Paractinoplanes abujensis: one gene and its partners. The protein of the gene in region 3 interacts with the protein of the main gene of each other region in a pairwise test. Links are inferred from orthologs where the notes say so. Each region holds a gene or a part of one and is shown on either strand. Other genes may lie near its edges.

Region 1 (5,665 bases), 1.1 Mb from region 3 along the record:
CGCCGCAAGGAGGCCATCGTCCGGGTGCGTCTCGTGCCCGGCACCGGCAAGATCACCTGCAACGGCCGCGACCTCGAGGCCTACTTCCCCAGCAAGGTGCACCAGCAGCTCATCCGCGAGCCGCTCGTCACCGCGGAGAAGGAAGAGCAGTTCGACGTGATCGCGAACCTGCGCGGCGGCGGCATCACCGGCCAGGCCGGTGCGCTGCGCCTCGGCATCGCGCGGGCGCTGATCACGAACGAGCCCGACGACCGCCCCGCTCTCAAGAAGGCCGGCTTCCTCACCCGGGACGCCCGCGTCAAGGAGAGCAAGAAGTACGGCCTCAAGAAGGCCCGTAAGGCTCCGCAGTACTCGAAGCGCTGATTTTGCGCCGAGTCTGACAACGGCCGGGTTGTGCTCCTGGGTTTCCCGGGGGCACGCCCGGCCGTTTGCGTTCCCTCCCCTTTTATCGATGCAACGCACGCAAAGGAATCCGCATGGGTCGACTGTTCGGCACCGACGGCGTCCGGGGGCTCGCGAACGGCGAGCTGCTCACCCCGGAACTGGCCCTCAAAGTGGCGGTCGCGGCCGCGCGCGTCCTGGTCGAGAGCGACAGCAGCCACCAGCCGCTGGCGATCGTCGGGCGTGACCCGCGGGCCAGCGGCGAAATGCTGGAGGCGGCCGTCGTCGCCGGGCTGACCAGTGCGGGCGCCAACGTGGTGCGGGTCGGCGTGCTGCCCACCCCCGCGGTGGCGTTCCTGGTCGGGCAGACCAACGCCGACCTCGGCGTGATGCTTTCGGCCTCGCACAACCCGATGCCCGACAACGGCATCAAGCTCTTCGCGGCCGGCGGCACCAAACTGCCGGACGAGCTGGAGGAGCGCATCGAGAAGGCCATCGAGGACGGGCACGGGCTGATCGGCCGCCCCACCGGCGCCGGCATCGGCCGTGTGCACGACCTGCTGGACGGGGCCGAGCACTACGTGAAGCACCTGGTCGGGGCAACGCCGCACAGCCTTTCCGGCGTCAAGGTCGTGGTCGACTGCGCGAACGGCGCGGCCAGCGAGGTCGGCCCGGTGGCCTACGAGGAGGCCGGGGCCGAGGTCATCGCGATCCACGCCGATCCGGACGGCCTGAACATCAACGACGAGTGCGGCTCGACCCACCTCGACAAGGTGCGCGAGGCCGTGCTGGCCGAAGGGGCCGACCTGGGCCTGGCCCACGACGGTGACGCCGACCGCTGCCTCGCGGTGACCGCCGCGGGCGACGTCGTCGACGGCGACCAGATCATGGCGATCCTGGCCCTGGCGATGCGCGACGCGGGCACGCTGACCGACGACACGCTGGTCGCGACCGTGATGAGCAACCTCGGCCTGCGGATCGCCATGAAGCAGTCAGGCATCAAGCTGATCGAGACCAAGGTCGGCGACCGTTACGTGCTCGAGGAGCTCAACGCGGGCGGGCTGGCGCTGGGCGGCGAGCAGAGCGGGCACATCGTGATGCCGGCCTTCGCCACCACCGGCGACGGCGTGCTGACCGGCCTGCACCTGATGGCCCAGATCGCGGCGAGCGGCAAGTCGCTGGCCGACCTGGCCGCGGTGGTGCACCCGCTGCCGCAGGTGCTGATCAACGTGCGCGTCGGCGACCGGGACGCCGGTGCGTCGGCCCCCGGCGTGCAGGCCGCGGTGGCGCTGGCCGAGAACGAGCTGGGCGAGACCGGCCGCGTGCTGCTGCGTCCGTCGGGCACCGAGCCCCTCGTACGGGTGATGGTCGAGGCCGCCACCGAGGAGCAGGCCAGGTCGGTGGCCGAGCGGATCGCCGACGAGGTGCGCTCCGCTTCTCCCGCCTGACCTGGATCAGCGGCCCAGCTTCGACAGACGCTGGGCTGCTTCCTCGATCACGGACTCGCGCTTGCAGAAGGCGAACCGGATCAGGTGCCGGCCCGCGTCGCGATCGTCGTAGAAGACCTGCGTCGGCACCGCCACCACCCCGCAGCGCTCGGGCAGCTCCCGGCAGAACTCGATGCCGTCCGTGCCGCCCAGCGGGGTGATGTCGGCCGTCACGAAATACGTGCCCTCGGACGGCTGCACGGCGAACCCGGCCGCGGTCAGCCCGGCGGTCAGGTGGTCGCGACGAGCCTGCAACTCGTCGCGGAAACCGGTGAAATACGCCTCGGGCAGGCCCAGCGCCACGGCCACGGCGGGCTGCAACGGCCCCGCGTTGACGAACGTGAGGAACTGCTTGACCCGGGTCACGGCCGAGACCAGCCGGGCCGGGCCGGTCGCCCAGCCCACCTTCCACCCCGTACAGGAAAAGGTCTTGCCGGCCGACGAGATCCGCAGTGTGCGCTCGTGCATGCCGGGCAGGCTCGCCAGCGGGACGTGCGGCTCGGCGGCGTCGGTGAAGGCCAGGTGCTCGTAGACCTCGTCGGTCACGGCGTACGTGTCGAACTCCTGGCACAGGCCCGCGATCAGGCTCAGCTCGGCGCTGGTGAAGACCTTGCCGGTCGGGTTGTGCGGCGAGTTGAGCAGCACCAGCCGGGTGCGCGGACCGAACGCCGCCCGCAGCTCACCCTCGTCGAACGTGTAACGCCCGTCGGGGCCGGGGCGCAGCGTGACGGGCCGCCGGACGGCGCCGGCCAGCGTGATCGAGGCCGCGTACGAGTCGTAGTAAGGCTCGAACGTAACGACCTCGTCGCCGCGCTCGCACAACGCCAGGATCGCCGCGGCGATCGCCTCGGTCGCGCCCGCCGTCACGACCACCTCGGTGCCGGGGTCGCGGGGCAGGGCCCAGAAGCGCTGCTCGTGCTCCGCGATGGCGGCGCGCAGGGCGGGGATGCCGGGCAGCGGCGGGTATTGGTTGGCCCCCTCGCGCAGGGCCCGGGCGGCGGCGTCGAGCATTTCGGCCGGGCCGTCGGTGTCGGGGAAGCCCTGGCCCAGATTGATCGAGCCGGTGCGGGCGGCCAGGGCCGACATCTCGGTGAAGATCGTGGTGCCGAACGGGCGCATCCGTTCGACCAGCGGGTCACTCGTCACTGGAGGATTCTCACTCGATGGCGAAATGCGTGCACGACGCGGTGGCCACAGTCGACGAGCTCGAGGTGCGCTGCTTGACCTCGGCCCCGTCGACGAGGGCCCGGCAGGCGATCGTGCCCTCCGACGTGCCGACCCGCATGGCGACCACCGACACCAGGGCGGGCGTCTCCATCTCGGTCGTGAACTTCCACGGCAGGTTGACGTTCTGCAGCCGCTTGGGCGTCTCGCCGAGCTTCTCCACATACAGGATCTGGGAGGCCTGACCCTCGCCACTCACCTCGTACGTCACCGTGATCTTGCGGCCGGTCACGTCCGGCGCGTTCCCCGGGACGCTGGGCAGATCGGTCGGCAGATCGGGGATCTGCGGTGCGGCCGAGGGCAGCTGCGGCAGCTCGGGCAGCGCCTCCTTGGCCTTGTCGGTCACGTTGCGCACGAACATCACGCCCGCGGTGGCCACGCCGCCGCACAGCAGAAGGGTGACCGCGATCACGAGCAGGACCATCGGCGTCTTGCTCTTGCGCGGCGGCCGCGGCGGTTGTTGATAGCCGGGCGGGCCGTAGCCCGGAGGCGGACCGTACGCCGGCGGCGGCCCGTAACCCGGGGGCGGCGCTCCGTAACCCGGGGGCGGCCCGTAGCCGGGCGGCGGCTCAGTCCCGTGTCCGGGGGGCGGCCCGTAGCCGGGCGGCGGCTCAGTCCCGTGTCCGGGGGGCGGCCCGTAGCCGGGCGGCGGCTCAGTCCCGTGTCCCGGGGGCGGCCCGTAGCCGGGCGGCGGCTCGTAGGACTGCACCCGATACTGCTCCGTCGGCGCGGCCGGGAACTCCGACGTCGGCGGGTAGTCGGGGTTGGGTGGCTGCGGCAACGACGCGTACCCGGGTTGGAAGGTCGGCGGCGCGGGCGGCTGCGGCACGAAAGGCTCAGTCGTGCCGTCCGACGGCCGATTGTCCGGCTGATTGCTCATGTTTCTCCCGGTGCGTGCGCGCTGTTGTGGCGCGGTAGCCGACGGTACGCCAACGGCGCCAGCCGTGGGATGGGCCGGTCGGCCGTTCGGTCTGTTTTGCGCAGACGGTGTGCTCGAAAGGGTGCCTCTCGCGCATGACGGGTGAGCGGAAGTCCGCTAGAGTCACGGCCATGTGTGGCATCGTGGGGTACGTCGGCGGTCGTCCGGCGCTCAGCATCGTTCTTGACGGACTGCGCAGGCTGGAATACCGCGGATACGACTCCGCCGGTGTGGCGGTCGTCGACGACGGCGCCGTCCTGACCGAGAAGAAGGCCGGCAAGCTGGCCAACCTGGAAAAGGCGCTGGCCGAGTCCGGCGAATCGCGGATCGCGGCCGGGCTCACCGGCATCGGGCACACCCGCTGGGCGACGCACGGCGGCCCGACCGACCGCAACGCCCACCCGCACGTCTCGCAGGACGGCCGGGTCGCGGTCATCCACAACGGCATCATCGAGAACTTCGCCCGCCTGCGCGCCGAGCTCGAGGCGACCGGCGTCGAATTCACCAGCGACACCGACACCGAATGCGCCGCCCACCTGCTCGCGGCCGAGGTGCGCCAGCTCCGCGAAGCCGGCCTGCTCGAGGGCCCGCAGCTGCTGGCCGAAGGCATGCGCCGCACGGTTCGCCGGCTCGAAGGCGCGTTCACCCTGCTCGCCGTCGACGTCGACGTGCCCGGCGCGGTCGTCGCCGCCCGGCGCAACTCGCCGCTGGTCGTGGGCCGCGGCGAAGGCGAGAACTTCCTGGCCAGCGACGTGTCGGCGTTCATCGAGCACACCCGCCAGGCGATTGAGCTGGGCCAGGACCAAGTCGTGCTGATCACCCCGGCCGGCATCGAGATCACCGGGTTCGACGGCTCGCCCCAGGAGGGCAAGGAATACCACGTCAGCTGGGACGCCTCGGCCGCCGAGAAGGGCGGACACGACTACTTCATGCTCAAGGAGATCGCCGAGCAGCCCCAGGCGATCGCCGACACCCTGCTCGGCCGCCTCTCCGAACGCGGCGAGATCGTGCTCGACGAGGTGCGCCTGACCGACCAGGACCTGCGCGACGTCGATAAGATCTTCATCGTGGCCTGCGGCACGTCCTACCACGCGGGCATGGTGGCCAAGTACGCCATCGAGCACTGGGTGCGCATCCCGTGCGAGGTCGAACTGGCCAGCGAGTTCCGCTACCGCGACCCGATCCTCGACCGCTCCACCCTGGTCGTGGCGATCAGCCAGTCCGGCGAGTCGATGGACACGCTGATGGCGTTGCGCCACGCCAAGGAGCAGAAAGCCCGCGTGCTGGCGATCTGCAACACCAACGGCTCGACGATCCCCCGCGAGTCGGACGCGGTGCTCTACACCCACGGCGGGCCCGAGATCGCTGTCGCGTCGACCAAGGCGTTCCTGACCCAGCTCGTCGCCTGCTACCTGATCGGGCTGCACCTGGCCCAGATCCGCGGCGTCATGTACGCCGACGAGGTGTCCGCCGTGGTCGAGAAGCTGCAGCAGACGCCGGACAGCCTGCGCACACTGCTGGGCCGCATGGAGGAGGTGCGCGAACTCGCCCGCGACCTCAAGACGGCGTCGACCGTGCTGTTCATCGGCCGGCACGTGGGCTACCCGGTGGCCCTGGAAGGCGCGCTCAAGCTCAAGGAACTGGCCTACATGCA
Region 2 (5,527 bases), 1.1 Mb from region 3 along the record:
TCGGACCAGCCGAAGCGCTCACGGATCTGGTCGGCCGACCAGCCGATCGCCTTGAGCAGGACGGTGACGGCCTGCCGGCGCTTGCGGTCGATCCGGACACCGACCGTGTCGCGCTTGTCGATGTCGAACTCCAGCCAGGCGCCCCGGCTGGGGATGACCTTGACGCTGGAAAGGTCGCGGTCGGAGGTCTTGTCCGGCTCCTTGGTGAAGTACACGCCCGGCGAACGGACGAGCTGGCTCACCACGACGCGCTCGGTGCCGTTGATGACGAAAGTCCCCTTGGGGGTCATCATCGGGAAGTCACCCATGAAAACGGTCTGGCTCTTGATCTCGCCAGTCGTGTTGTTGGTGAACTCCGCGGTCACGAACAGCGGTGCGCAGTAGGTCAGATCCTTCTCTTTGCACTCCTCGATCGAGGCCTTGACCTCGTCGAATCGGGGAGACGAGAAGGACAGCGACATGGTGCCGGAGAAGTCCTCAATGGGACTGATCTCTTCGAGGATCTCTGCGAGGCCCGAGTGGGCATGCGGGTCGTCCGTCGACCGGGCCTGCCAAGCCTCGTTCCCGACCAGCCAGTCGAAGGACTCCGTCTGGAGGGCGAGGAGGTTGGGGACCTCAAGTTGCTCGGTGATCCTGCCGAAAGAGACACGGCGGGGTGCGTAAGCGCTCGACGTACGGCTGGTCTTCGCAGGGCGGGAAGCTGCCAAGATGCGTCCTTCCGAGGACCGGTGCTGCTGATGCGGCTGCAGCTGCGGTATGCAACTGTCTGCGTGCACTCCAACGAGCCCCCAGGAATTCATCCGAATGGATGTCCCGAAAGGGCTCAAGACAGAAGGCAGCGCAAACTAGCAGTGTAGCCGCTCGGCTAACCGCTGTCCAGCCCACACCTGAGGGGGCCTGCGGAACGCATCCCCGCGGCCTCTGACCTGCGCCTCAGGGGCCAGGGCCAAGAGCGGGGCCGCTCGGAACGCGGCAACTCTCCCTCTAGTGCCTCTCCGCGGGAACCGGTGAGACCGGATTACCCTCGGCTCGGCTGTCGCAAGCGCGGAAACTTGCTGTCATCAGCGTGCCTGTCAGGGGACACACAGTCAAGGGCTCTGGCGCGGGTCGAACCCCCGCCGTCGCCCACCCGGCGCGCTCTAGCGACCATACTCCACGGCTTGCCCGATTGAACCCGCTTTGTACGTCGGCCGTCCGACAGCTCGGCTTTCCCAAGTCATACCTGGTCAAGGGGTTATGAACACGAATGGCGAGGACCCGCACACGGGTCCTCGCCATTCGCAAGAGAATGCAGTGGAGCGTTAGATCACTTGAGGGTGACCTTGGCGCCCTCGCCCTCGAGCTTGGCCTTGGCGGCCTCGGCCTTCTCCTTGTTGACACCCTCGAGGATCGCCTTGGGGGCGGACTCGACGGCGTCCTTGGCCTCCTTGAGGCCCAGGCCGGTCAGCTCACGCACGACCTTGATGACCTGGATCTTCTTGCCACCGTCACCCTCGAGGACAACGTCGAACGAGTCCTTCTCGGCCTCGGCCTCGGGGGCAGCGCCGCCGCCACCGGGGGCAGCCGCGACGGCAACCGGGGCGGCCGCCTTGACGTCGAAGACGTCCTCGAACTGCTTCACGAACTCCGACAGCTCGATCAGCGTCATCTCCTTGAACGCGTCGAGCAGCTCGTCGGTGCTGAGCTTCGCCATGTCTGGCAACCTTTCCTAGCTTTTGAGTAAAAAAGTCGTGCTGGTGCGCGGTGGCTCAGGCCTCCGCGGGACCGTCCTTCTCGCGCTTCTCCTGAAGAGCGGCCGCGAGGCGTGCCACCTGCGCAAGCGGGGCCTGGAACGTGCCCACAGCCTTGGCCAGGTTGCCCTTCATGGCGCCGGCCAGCTTGGCCAGCAGAACCTCACGCGACTCGAGGTCAGCGATCTTGTTGACGTCATCCGCCGAGATCGCCTTGCCCTCGAAAACACCGCCCTTGATGACCAGGACGGGGTTGGCCTTGGCGAAAGCCCGAAGGCCCTTGGCCGCCTCGACCGGGTCGCCGCTGATGAAAGCGAGCGCGGTAGGACCGGCAAACAGAGTGTCGAGGCCCTCGATGCCCGCGTCGCTCGCAGCGCGCTTCGCCAGGGTGTTCTTCGACACCGCGTACTTGGTGTCGCCGCCCAGCGAACGGCGCAGCTCGGTGAGCTGCTTGACCGTGAGACCGCGGTACTCGGTCAGCACGGTGGCCGACGAGTTACGGAAGTCCTCCGTCAGCTCCGCAACGGCAGTGGCCTTGTCGGCCCGGACCGGCTTGTCCGCCATGTCCCTCCTCTCTCAATGCTCGAACCACTGGCCGGCATCGAAGGAGGGGCGAAATGAGAAACGCCCCGGCGCAGGGCGCACGGGGCGGAACAGACTCGGATCGACCCGAGCCCAGTCACGAACCGTTCTCCCCTGCGCGGGCCGCCCGCATCTGCGGGACCTTCGACCACGGCCGGAAAACGGCCACGGCGACCAGCGGTCTGTGGGTGGAACTTCGACAAGGAACTGTACGCGACCCGTCCGTCAACGCCAAATCACCTGCCGGGGCGGTTGTCTACACGCGTTTACCTCTCCTACCCATAGACCCCACCCACCCGGGGTGGCCACCCACTTTCAGCCTACGCGGCCCCGGCGGCGGGACTGGAGTTATCCACAGTTACGGGTTATCCACAGGGCCCAGGGCAGATCTTGGCGCGAGGAGGCAGGATCGCCGGCGACAGGAACGGGACCGGCCTCGCGGAAGCCGGGAACGGCCGTCGGAGCTCGGAGCGGCCTGGCCGCCGGAGCCGGGAGCAGCCAACCGAGCCGGGAGCGGCCTGGCCGCCGGAGCTGGAAGCGGCCAACCCAGCCGGGACCGGCCTGCCCGCCGGAGCTGGAAGCGGCCAACCCAGCCGGGACCGGCCTGCCCGCCGGAGCTGCGAGCAGCCAACCGAGCCGGGACCGGCCTCGACGCGGAAGCTGGGAGCGGCCGACCGAGCCGGGACCGGCCTGGCCGCCGGAGCTGGAAACGGCCAACCGAGCCGGGGGCGGCCTCGCCGCCGGAGCCGGGAGCGGCCTCACCGCCGGAGCTGGGAGCAGCCGTCCGAGCCGGGGCGGCCTTGTCAGGAACGGGAGCGACGGAGGTAGGCGTAGATGGTCAGGGCGGCGGTGCACCAGACAGTGGCCCACAGGGTGAGCAGGGCCAGCGTTGCCGCGGACGGGGTGGTGTCGGGGGTGAGGGCGCGTGCCGTGGCCATGACAGGCGGGACCAACCACGGCAGGAAGGAGCCCTGCAAGCCCAGCACGACCACGAGGACGGCCGCGGTGACGAGCACGGCCACGCCGTTGCGGACGCCGCGCGTGACGGCCCGGCTGGCCAGGGCGCCGATCGCGACGGCGGGTGGCACGGCCAGCAGGTGGGCCAGTATGCCGAGCAGGGTGCCGGAGAGCACGGGCTTCTCGGTGTCGATGCCGTGGAACAGCCAGGGTGCGCCCATTGCGAGGGCGCAGACGATCAGCGACAGCGCGGCGGCGGCCAGCAGACCGGCTGCGGCTTCGGCGCGGGCGCCCACTGCCACGCGGGCCAGGCGGCGCTGCCCGTCGGGCTCGGTGTCGAGCAGCAGCTTCGACTGCCAGGCGAGCACGGGGAAAAGCGCGGCGGCGGAATACCCGTAGGCCACCGCCGCGGGCGACGCTCCCCCGCCGTAGATGACGCCCAGCACGACCAGCACGGCGATGGCGGGTGGGAGGATCCGGCCGCCGCGGAGGAGGGCGGCCAGACGCATCCGGATCAGGGCGTTCATCGGGCGTCACCGGAGCTCACGTCGCGGACGCCCAGGACGGCGTGGCCTTGGGCCCGCAGCCGGACCACGGCCTCGTCGGCGGCGGCGCGCGGGACGGAGATCTCGATGACGACCTCGTCGCGGCCGGGAGAGGCCGGGGCCGGCGAACCAGACGGCGCGGGCAGAGCCGACGGAGCAGGCAGGGCCGACGGAGCAGGCACGGCCGACGGAGCCGCCGGGGAGGAAGGAGCAGGCAGGGCGGACGGAGCAGGCGGAGCCGGCGGGGCTGGGGCCGGCGGGGCTGGAGCAGGCGGGGCTGGGGCCGGTTCGACGGTGGCGTCGGTGACCGACCAGTGGGTCGCGCCGGGGAGGGCGGCTATCTCGCCACGGTGGTCGCTGACCAGCACCATGGCGCCGGTGGCGGTGACCTCGGCGACGATCTCGGGGATCAGGGTGCGGGCCGCGGCGTCCAGGCCCTCCCACGGCTCGTCGAGAATGAGCAGGCCGGGCCGGGCGATAAGGGCCTGGGCCAGGCCGACTTTCTGGGCGGTGCCCTTGGAAAGGTCGCTCAGGCGGGTGCCGGTGTGGCCGGTCAGCAGCAGGCGCTCGATCCACTCGTCGGCCCGGGCGGGGGCGTGGCCGCGCAGCGTGGCCATTCGGTGCAGGTAGTCGCCCGCGGTGAACGGCTGGTCGGCCGGGAAGCGCTCGGGCACCCAGCCCACGATCGGCGGGCGGTCGCGCACGGCGCCGCGTCGGGGGCGGAGGACGCCCGCGGCCAGCTGGAGCAGCGTGGATTTGCCGGCGCCGTTGCGGCCCAGCACGACCACCGTCTGGCCCGGCTCGACGACGGCGTCGACCGCGCGGAGCGTCCAGTCGGCTCGGCGGCCGTAGCGGAACCACACCCCGTCGAAACGCACGGGCGAACTTTGCCACAGAAAAGCCCCCGGGGATGTCCCCGGGGGCTTCGCTGAAGCAGTGATCAGGCCTCGGCGTTGGTCAGGCCCTTGACCACGTTGGGGTCGACCGGCACGCCGGGGCCCATGGTGGTGGTGACGGTGACCTTCTTGAGGTACTTGCCCTTGGCCGCGGACGGCTTGGCCCGCAGCACCTCGTCGAGCACGGCGGCGTAGTTGTCGGTCAGCTGCTCCGGCGTGAACGACGCCTTGCCGATGATCAGGTGCAGGTTCGAGTGCTTGTCGACCCGGAACGTGATCTTGCCGCCCTTGATCTCGTTGACGGCCTTGGTCACGTCCATGGTGACGGTGCCGGTCTTCGGGTTGGGCATGAGACCACGCGGGCCGAGGATGCGGGCGATCCGACCGATCTTGGCCATCTGGTCGGGGGTGGCGATCGCGGCGTCGAAGTCGAGCCAGCCACCCTGGATGCGGGCGACGAGCTCGTCGGTGCCGACCTCGTCGGCGCCGGCCGCGACGGCCTCCTCGGCCTTCGCGCCCTGGGCGAAGACGATCACGCGGGCGGTCTTGCCGGTGCCGTGGGGCAGGTTGACCGTGCCGCGGACCATCTGGTCGGCCTTACGCGGGTCGACGCCGAGACGCATGGCGACCTCGACGGTGGCGTCGAACTTGGTCGGGCTGGTCTCCTTGGCGATCTTGATCGCCTCGGCCGGCTCGTACAGCTTGTTCGGGTCGATCTGCTCGGCGCCCTTGCGGTAGCCCTTGCTGCGCTGCATTTCACTTACTCCTGTGTGGTAGATGGCGGGCCTCGTCGCGAGGCCCTCCCACTGACGTGCTT
Region 3 (6,864 bases):
GGTCACGCCCGAGCCGAGGGCCGGCCCGACTTGCACGGCCAGCCCGACACCCACACGACGCGCCCAGCCCGCCGGAGCAGAGCCGGCTCGACCCGCCCGACACCCCCCCGACGCGCCCGGTCACGCCGAGCCAAGCCGCACGGCCAGCCCGACTCGCACGGCCAGCCCGACACCCACACGACGCGCCCGGTCACGCCGAGCCGAGAGCCGGCCCGACTCGCACGGCCAGCCCGGCACCCGCACGACGCGCCCGGAGTCGAGGCCGGCCCTACCCGCGTGGCTCGGCCGGCCGCTCAGCGTGCGGATAACCGTCGCCCGGGTTGCTGCCAGGCTGGTGAGGGCCGGCGCCGTAATAGCCGGGGCCGGCCGCGTCCGGGCCGGGATAGCCGGGCCCGGATTGGTCCGGGCCGGGATAACCGGCGTCCGGGTTGTTGGGGCCGTAGCCCGGCTTGGCGCCCGGCTGGTCGAGGTCGGGGTCGTTGGACCAGCCGGCCATCAGCGTCAGCACGATCGCCGCGGCGAAGGCGGGCACCAGCGTCGGTCCGAGCGAGTGCACCTCGGGCGGCGCCATGTAGGTCGCGCCCTGCTGGGCCGTTTCGATCCAGCTCTCGTAATCGGAGCGGCCGATCAGCTCACCCACCCGGGGAGCCACCAGCCAGCCCGCCCCGAGCGTGCCCAGCACCACGCTGAGCAGCAGGAAAGGCCCCCGGTCGCGACGCAGCAGGAACCAGGCGGCGATCGCCACGAGCAGACCGAACCCGAGGCCGAGCAGCGTGAACAAGCCGTCGGCGGCGACGAACTCCTCGGGCGACGGGTCGTTGATCACGACTCCGGATTGGCCGGCGTCGATCACCGGCACCGAGGGGGCCAGCGCGCGCCAGAGCAGGCCCAGCGGGCCACCGAGCACGACGATGACCAGGAAGCTCACGACGGCGACCGTGAGTGTGCGCTTCCAGGGCCGGTGCGACGACATCCCCGGGTTCCACGCCCGGCCGAAGAGACCCCGCTGCTCGACTGGCCCGGCCGGATGTGCGAGCTCGTAACCCGCGCCGTAGCCGTAGCCGACGGCACTGGTTTCGGGTGCCGGGCGCTCGCCGGGCTGGTGCGGCGCCGGTTCCTGACTCGCGTTCACCCTACGATCCTGCCAGGTGCCGGGGCCCGCCGTTCACCATGCCGGGTCACGAACGTCAGCCCACCGCGGACGGGCCGAGGATCATTTTGAGGTCGGCCCGCAGCGCCGGGGTCGGCGCGACCCGCACCGCGCCCAGCCGCAGCACCGTCGTGCGGCTGCCGTTCTGCAGGTGAACGTGCACCTCGGAGTCGCCCGGGTGGCTGGTCAGGATCTCCTTCAGCTCCGAGACCAGCGGCGGCGTGCACCGGGTGATCGGCATGGTCAGCGTGACCGGCTTGCTGTCGGGGTTGTGGCTGATGTCGGGCAGCGACATGTCCATCGCCATGATGCGCGGGGTGTCGTCGCGCCGGTCGACCCGGCCCTTGACCACCACGATCGCGTCCTCGGCGATGAACTGGCCGATCACCTCGTAGGTGTTCGGGAAGAACAGCGCCTCGACCCCGCCGGCCAGGTCTTCGAGGGTGGCCGAGGCCCAGGCCCGGCCCTGCTTGGTGATGCGGCGCTGCACGCCGGTGAGGATGCCGGCCAGCGTGACGACCTGGCCGTCGGGCACCGAGCCCTCCTCGTTGAGCGCGGCGATCGTGGTGTCGGCCGCGTTGTGCAGCAGCTGCTCGAGCCCGGCCAGGGGGTGGTCGCTGACGTAGAGGCCGAGCATTTCGCGCTCGAACGCCAGCTTGTCGCGCTTGTCCCACTCGGAGTCGCCGATCGGGGGCATGGCCACCGTGGCCGCGCTGCCGCCCTCGGTGTCGCCGAACGCCCCGAACAGGTCGAACTGGCCGGCCGCCTCGTTGCGCTTGACGTCGGCGTACGCGTCGATGGCCTCGGCGTGCACGGCGAGCAGGCCCTTGCGGCTGTGCCCCATCGAGTCGAACGCGCCCGCCTTGATCAGGGATTCAATCGTCTTCTTGTTGCAGGCGACGGCATCCACCTTGGACAAGAAGTCGTAGAAGTCCTGATACTCGCCCTTCTCGGTGCGGCAGCGGGCGATCGCCTCGACGACGTTGTTGCCGACGTTGCGCACCGCGGCCAGGCCGAACCGGATGTCCTTGCCGACCGGGGTGAACGGGCCCGCGGACTGGTTGACGTCGGGCGGGAGGACCTGGATGCCCATGCGCCGGCACTCGGCCAGATACATCGCCATCTTGTCCTTGTCGTCGCCGACGCTGGTCAGCAGACCACCCATGTATTCGGCCGGGTAGTGCGCCTTGAGATAGGCCGTCCAGTAGGAGACCAGCCCGTACGCCGCGGAGTGGGCCTTGTTGAACGCGTAGCCCGCGAAGGGGACCAGCACGTCCCACACCGCCTGGATGGCTTCCTTGGAGTATCCGTGGTCGAGGCAGCCCTGCTGGAACGGGCCGAACTCCTTGTCCAGGATCTCCTTTTTCTTCTTACCCATGGCGCGGCGCAGCAGGTCGGCCTGGCCGAGGCTGTAACCGGCGAGGATCTGCGCGGCGCGCTGCACCTGCTCCTGATAGACGATCAGCCCGTACGTCGGTTCGAGGATCTCGCGCAGCGGCTCCTCGAGCTCGGGGTGGATCGGCGTGATGTCCTGCAGCTTGTTCTTGCGCAGCGCGTAGTTGGTGTGCGACTCGACGCCCATCGGGCCCGGACGATACAGCGCCAGGACGGCCGAGATGTCCTCGAAGTTGTCGGGCTTCATCAGGCGCAGCAGCGACCGCATGGGGCCGCCGTCGAGCTGGAACACGCCGAGCGTGTCGCCGCGGGCCAGCAACTCGTACGCCGCCTTGTCGTCCAGCGGCAGCGCCAGCAGATCGAGGTCGAGGTCGTGGTTGAGCTTGATGTTCTTGACCGCGTCGTCGAGGATCGTCAGGTTGCGCAGGCCCAGGAAGTCCATCTTGAGCAGGCCGAGCGTCTCGCACGTGGGGTAGTCGAACTGCGTGATGATGACGCCGTCGGAGGCGCGCCGCATCAGCGGGATGTGGTCGATGATCGGCTCGGCCGACATGATGACGCCTGCGGCGTGCACCCCGGTCTGCCGGATCAGGCCCTCGATGCCGCGCGCGGTGTCGATCACCTTTTTGACGTCGGGATCGGTCTCGTAAAGCGTGCGGACCTCGCCGGCCTCGCTGTAGCGCTTGTGCTCCTTGTCGAAGATGCCGGAGAGCGGGATGCCCTTGCCCATGACGTCGGGCGGCAACGCCTTGGTGATCCGGTCGCCGACCGCGAACGGGTAGCCCAGCACACGGGCCGAGTCCTTGATCGCGGCCTTGGCCTTGATCGTGCCGAAGGTGGCGATCTGGGCGACCTTGTCGTCGCCCCAGCGGTCGGTCACGTATTTGATGACCTCACCCCGGCGGCGCTCGTCGAAGTCGATGTCGACATCGGGCATCGAGATGCGCTCGGGGTTGAGGAATCGCTCGAAGATCAGGCCGTGCGGCAGGGGGTCGAGGTCGGTGATGCCCATCGCGTACGCGATCAGGGAGCCCGCGGCCGAGCCGCGGCCGGGGCCGACCGCGATGCCGTTGCGCTTGGACCACTGGATGAAGTCGGCGACCACCAGGAAGTACGCCGGGAAGCCCATCGAGATGATCACGCCGAGTTCGTATTCCGCCTGCTTGACGTGGGTCTCGGGGATGCCGTCGGGGAACCGGTTGCGCAGGCCTTCGAACGCGACGTGCCGGAAGTACTCCTCTTCGGTGTAACCGTCGGGGATGGGGAACCGGGGCATGAGGTTCTTGAAGGTGAACATCCCCTCGGTGTCCACCTTCTCCGCCACGAGCAGCGTGTTGCGGCAGCCCTCCTGCCATGCCTCGGACGAGTCGACCGCGCGCATCTGGTCGGCCGATTTCACGAAGTAACCCGCGCCGTCGAAGCGGAACCGGTTGGGGTCGGCCACGTTGCTGCCGGTCTGCACGCACAGCAGCACGTCGTGGGCCGAGGCCTGTGCCTCGTGCGTGTAGTGGGAGTCGTTGGTGACCAGGGGCGGAATGCCCAGTTTCTGCCCGATCTCGAGCAGGCCGTCCCGGACCCGCTTCTCGATGGACAGGCCGTGGTCCATGATCTCGAGGAAGTAGTTGTCCTTGCCCAGGGCTTCCTGATAGCGCGCGGCCGACTTGAGCGCCTCGTCGAACTGGCCGAGCCGCAGGCGGGTCTGCACGGCGCCGGACGGGCAGCCGGTGGTGCCCATGATGCCCTCGGCGTGCTCGGCGATGATGTCGAAGTCCATGCGCGGGTACTTACCGAGCTGGCCCTCGATCGAGGCGCGCGAGTTGAGCCGGAACAGGTTCTTCAGGCCGACCGCGTTGCGGGCCCACATGGTCATGTGGGTGTAGGCGCCGTTACCCGAGACGTCGTCGCTCTTCTGCTCGGGACGGCCCCATTTGACGCGGCTCTTGTTGTCCCGCGAGTCGGGCGCGACATACGCCTCGACGCCGATCACCGGGATCACCCCGGCCGACGTGGCCTGGGTGTAGAAGTCGTAGGCCCCGTGCATGTTGCCGTGGTCGGTGATCGCCGCGGCCGGCATGCCCAGCCGCTTGGCCTCGGCCAGCAACTCTTTGACCCGGGCCGCCCCGTCGAGCATCGAATACTCGGTGTGCACGTGGAGATGCACGAACGAGTCAGACACCCCGGGCCCCCTTAAGTTGTGTGGACCCGAGCGACTCTAGCTGGACCCTCCGACAAGAACGAGGGCTACACGCGTGTCATTCGGCGAACGGCTCGATCATGACCGAGGCCGCCTTGAGCCACGCCGTACGGGTCTCCTGCTGAAGATCCGCGTACTCGATCGAGGAGCCGACCTCGAGCGCCTGGTCGTAGGGCACGATCGCGACCGCCCGGGTGCGGGTGGCGAAGTGCTTGGCGAAGTCGTTGAGCAGCGGCAGCGGGCCCGGCGAGGGGCAGGAGATCAACGTCACCGCGTTGGAGACCAGGTCGCCCATGCCGCTGTCGTCGAGCACGTCGAGCATCCAGTCGGCGGTGAACGCGGCGTCCTCACGGGGCACCGTGGTGATCACGAGCTGATCGGCCTGGCGCATGACGGTCTGCCAGTTCACGCTCTCGACGTTGTTGCCGGTGTCGACGCAGATCACGTCGTGGGTGCGGCGCAGCAGATCCATCACCCGGCGCACGGTGGCCTGGTCGAGGCGGGCCGCGAAGCGCGGATTCTCCTCGCCCGCGAGCACGTCGTACGACCCGTCGGAGGCGTGCCGCAGGTAGCCGTCGAGCTCCTGCAGCAGCCCGTCGCCGTGCAGATTCTCGATCTGCATCAGGTCGGCCAGCAGATGCTTGATCGTGCGGGCGTGGCGGGCGCTGCCGGCGCGCAGGCCGAGCGTGCCGCGCAGCTCGTTGTCGTCCCACGCGAGCACACCGCGGCCGCGGACGCTGCCGATGGTGGCCGCGGCCAGCACGGTCGCCGTGGTCTTGTGCACGCCGCCCTTGGGGTTGGCGAAGGCCAGCACGCGGGGCTTGCCGAGCTTGCGCCGCATCACCGCGACCGCGCGCTCGAGCTCGTCGTCGGCGCGGCCCTGCCGCCACTCGATGCGCGCCGGGGCGGGCGAGGTGGGCTGCGGGGCGACCGGCTGCTGCACCGGCATCATGGGCGGCTGGTGCACGGGCATGACCGGCGGCTGCGGCCCGGGCCGGACCGGCGCCACCGGGGCGGCCGACCCCCGCACCTGCGGATAGTCGCGGCCGGGAGGCGGGGCCGCGGGCGGGCGAGCCGACGGGCTGAAGAAACTGTGCGGCTCCTCGACCGGCGGGGCCGCGGGCGGCGGGGGCGGCGGGACCGCGGCGCGGCGGCCGCCTCCGTTGAGCTCGGCGGGCCGGGGCGGCTCGGCCTGGCGGCCCTGCCAGCGCGGGTCGAGCGGGTTGATCGGCCGCTGCGGCATCGGGCGCGGCTCGGGCTGGGCGGCCTCGGGCGGCGGCGGCTGCTCGTAACGGCCGGCACCGTACTGCCCGCGGCCGTCGAGCGGGTTGACCGGGCGGCGGGTCGGCAGCGGCTGCCCGTACTGCTGGGCGGACGGTTGCTGGCCGGGCTGGGCCTCACGCTCCGGGTCGGACTGCTCCTCGGCCTGGCGGGAACCGTGCCGGGCGCGATCGAGCAGCGCCCGCCAACGCGGGGCTGGTTCCGCAGGCCGGCCCCAGCCGGTCTCGGTCCCGTCCACGGCTCGTCCTCCCTGCACAATGCTTTCGGTATGCCCACGGCTTTCGGTGTGCCCACGCCCGGGCTCCTCGCCCCTGACAGGCTACGGAGCCAACCCCGTTCGGGCCACTGCCCGTTCGGAACGACCGCGGCCCCCATCGGCCACATCACCGGCGGACGAAGAAACTAACGTCCGGGCCGGGTTCAAGGTGCTGCCGAACGGCTGGTCGCATCGTGAGCAGGAGTCGCGTCCGAGGCAGAGGGTACGGCAGAACGCTCCTCGTGGGCCGGGGTGGAAGGCGTGCTCGTGCGTCCGGCGACGCTCGATGAGGCAGATGTCACAGGCGCCCCGGGCGACGACACTATCGGCGCGGGCGGGCGGGAGGCAATGCCCGGAGTCCCCATTGGCACAGCGGGCGAACGGGACGGTTCGGGCGGCACGGTGCCGTTCTCCTCGGGCTGCGGCGGCCGGAACTGCGTCCGGTCCAGACTCCTGACCTCGGGGGCCGGGTCGACCGCGCGCACGCCGGGCCGGTCGGCCAGGTCGCGCAGCGCGGACGGCGCGGCGCGCACCACGGCCGCGAACACGCAGGAACAGCCCGACCGGTACGCCGAGGCCTCCTGGGCC

Evidence for each region.
Region 1: the proteins of dnaE (region 3) and BKA14_RS27240 interact in binary tests that used the Escherichia coli proteins (3 or more experiments, as listed by UniProt). The link is inferred for Paractinoplanes abujensis from one-to-one orthologs.
Region 2: the proteins of dnaE (region 3) and rplL interact in binary tests that used the Escherichia coli proteins (3 or more experiments, as listed by UniProt). The link is inferred for Paractinoplanes abujensis from one-to-one orthologs.

The regions. Positions count from the first base shown.
Region 1 is NZ_JACHMF010000001.1:5,980,756-5,986,420, reverse strand. The notes cover bases 926-3,830. They hold BKA14_RS27240 (pyridoxal phosphate-dependent aminotransferase), read right to left. Parts: upstream 3,015-3,830; coding sequence 1,836-3,014; downstream 926-1,835. Other genes in these bases: BKA14_RS27235 (MmpS family transport accessory protein), read right to left, coding at 3,025-3,830; glmM (phosphoglucosamine mutase), read left to right, coding at 926-1,829. In the rest of the region: rpsI (30S ribosomal protein S9), read left to right, coding at 1-363; more of glmM, read left to right, coding at 477-925; more of BKA14_RS27235, read right to left, coding at 3,831-3,972; glmS (glutamine--fructose-6-phosphate transaminase (isomerizing)), read left to right, coding at 4,143-5,665. UniProt on the Escherichia coli protein: Shows aminotransferase activity with methionine and histidine as substrates, and to a lesser extent also with phenylalanine.
Region 2 is NZ_JACHMF010000001.1:6,038,125-6,043,651, forward strand. What follows is about bases 1-2,767. They hold rplL (50S ribosomal protein L7/L12), read right to left. Parts: upstream 1,694-2,767; coding sequence 1,307-1,693; downstream 1-1,306. Other genes in these bases: rpoB (DNA-directed RNA polymerase subunit beta), read right to left, coding at 1-707; rplJ (50S ribosomal protein L10), read right to left, coding at 1,749-2,294. Outside these bases: BKA14_RS27575 (hypothetical protein), read right to left, coding at 3,116-3,796; BKA14_RS27580 (ATP-binding cassette domain-containing protein), read right to left, coding at 3,793-4,692; rplA (50S ribosomal protein L1), read right to left, coding at 4,755-5,465. UniProt on the Escherichia coli protein: The binding site for several of the GTPase factors involved in protein synthesis (IF-2, EF-Tu, EF-G and RF3). Is thus essential for accurate translation.
Region 3 is NZ_JACHMF010000001.1:4,901,652-4,908,515, forward strand. The notes cover bases 988-5,091. They hold dnaE (DNA polymerase III subunit alpha), read right to left. Parts: upstream 4,722-5,091; coding sequence 1,188-4,721; downstream 988-1,187. Other genes in these bases: BKA14_RS22105 (hypothetical protein), read right to left, coding at 988-1,132; BKA14_RS22115 (MinD/ParA family ATP-binding protein), read right to left, coding at 4,798-5,091. In the rest of the region: more of BKA14_RS22105, read right to left, coding at 269-987; more of BKA14_RS22115, read right to left, coding at 5,092-6,258; BKA14_RS22120 (hypothetical protein), read right to left, coding at 6,441-6,864. UniProt on the Escherichia coli protein: DNA polymerase III is a complex, multichain enzyme responsible for most of the replicative synthesis in bacteria. This DNA polymerase also exhibits 3' to 5' exonuclease activity. The alpha chain is the DNA polymerase catalytic subunit.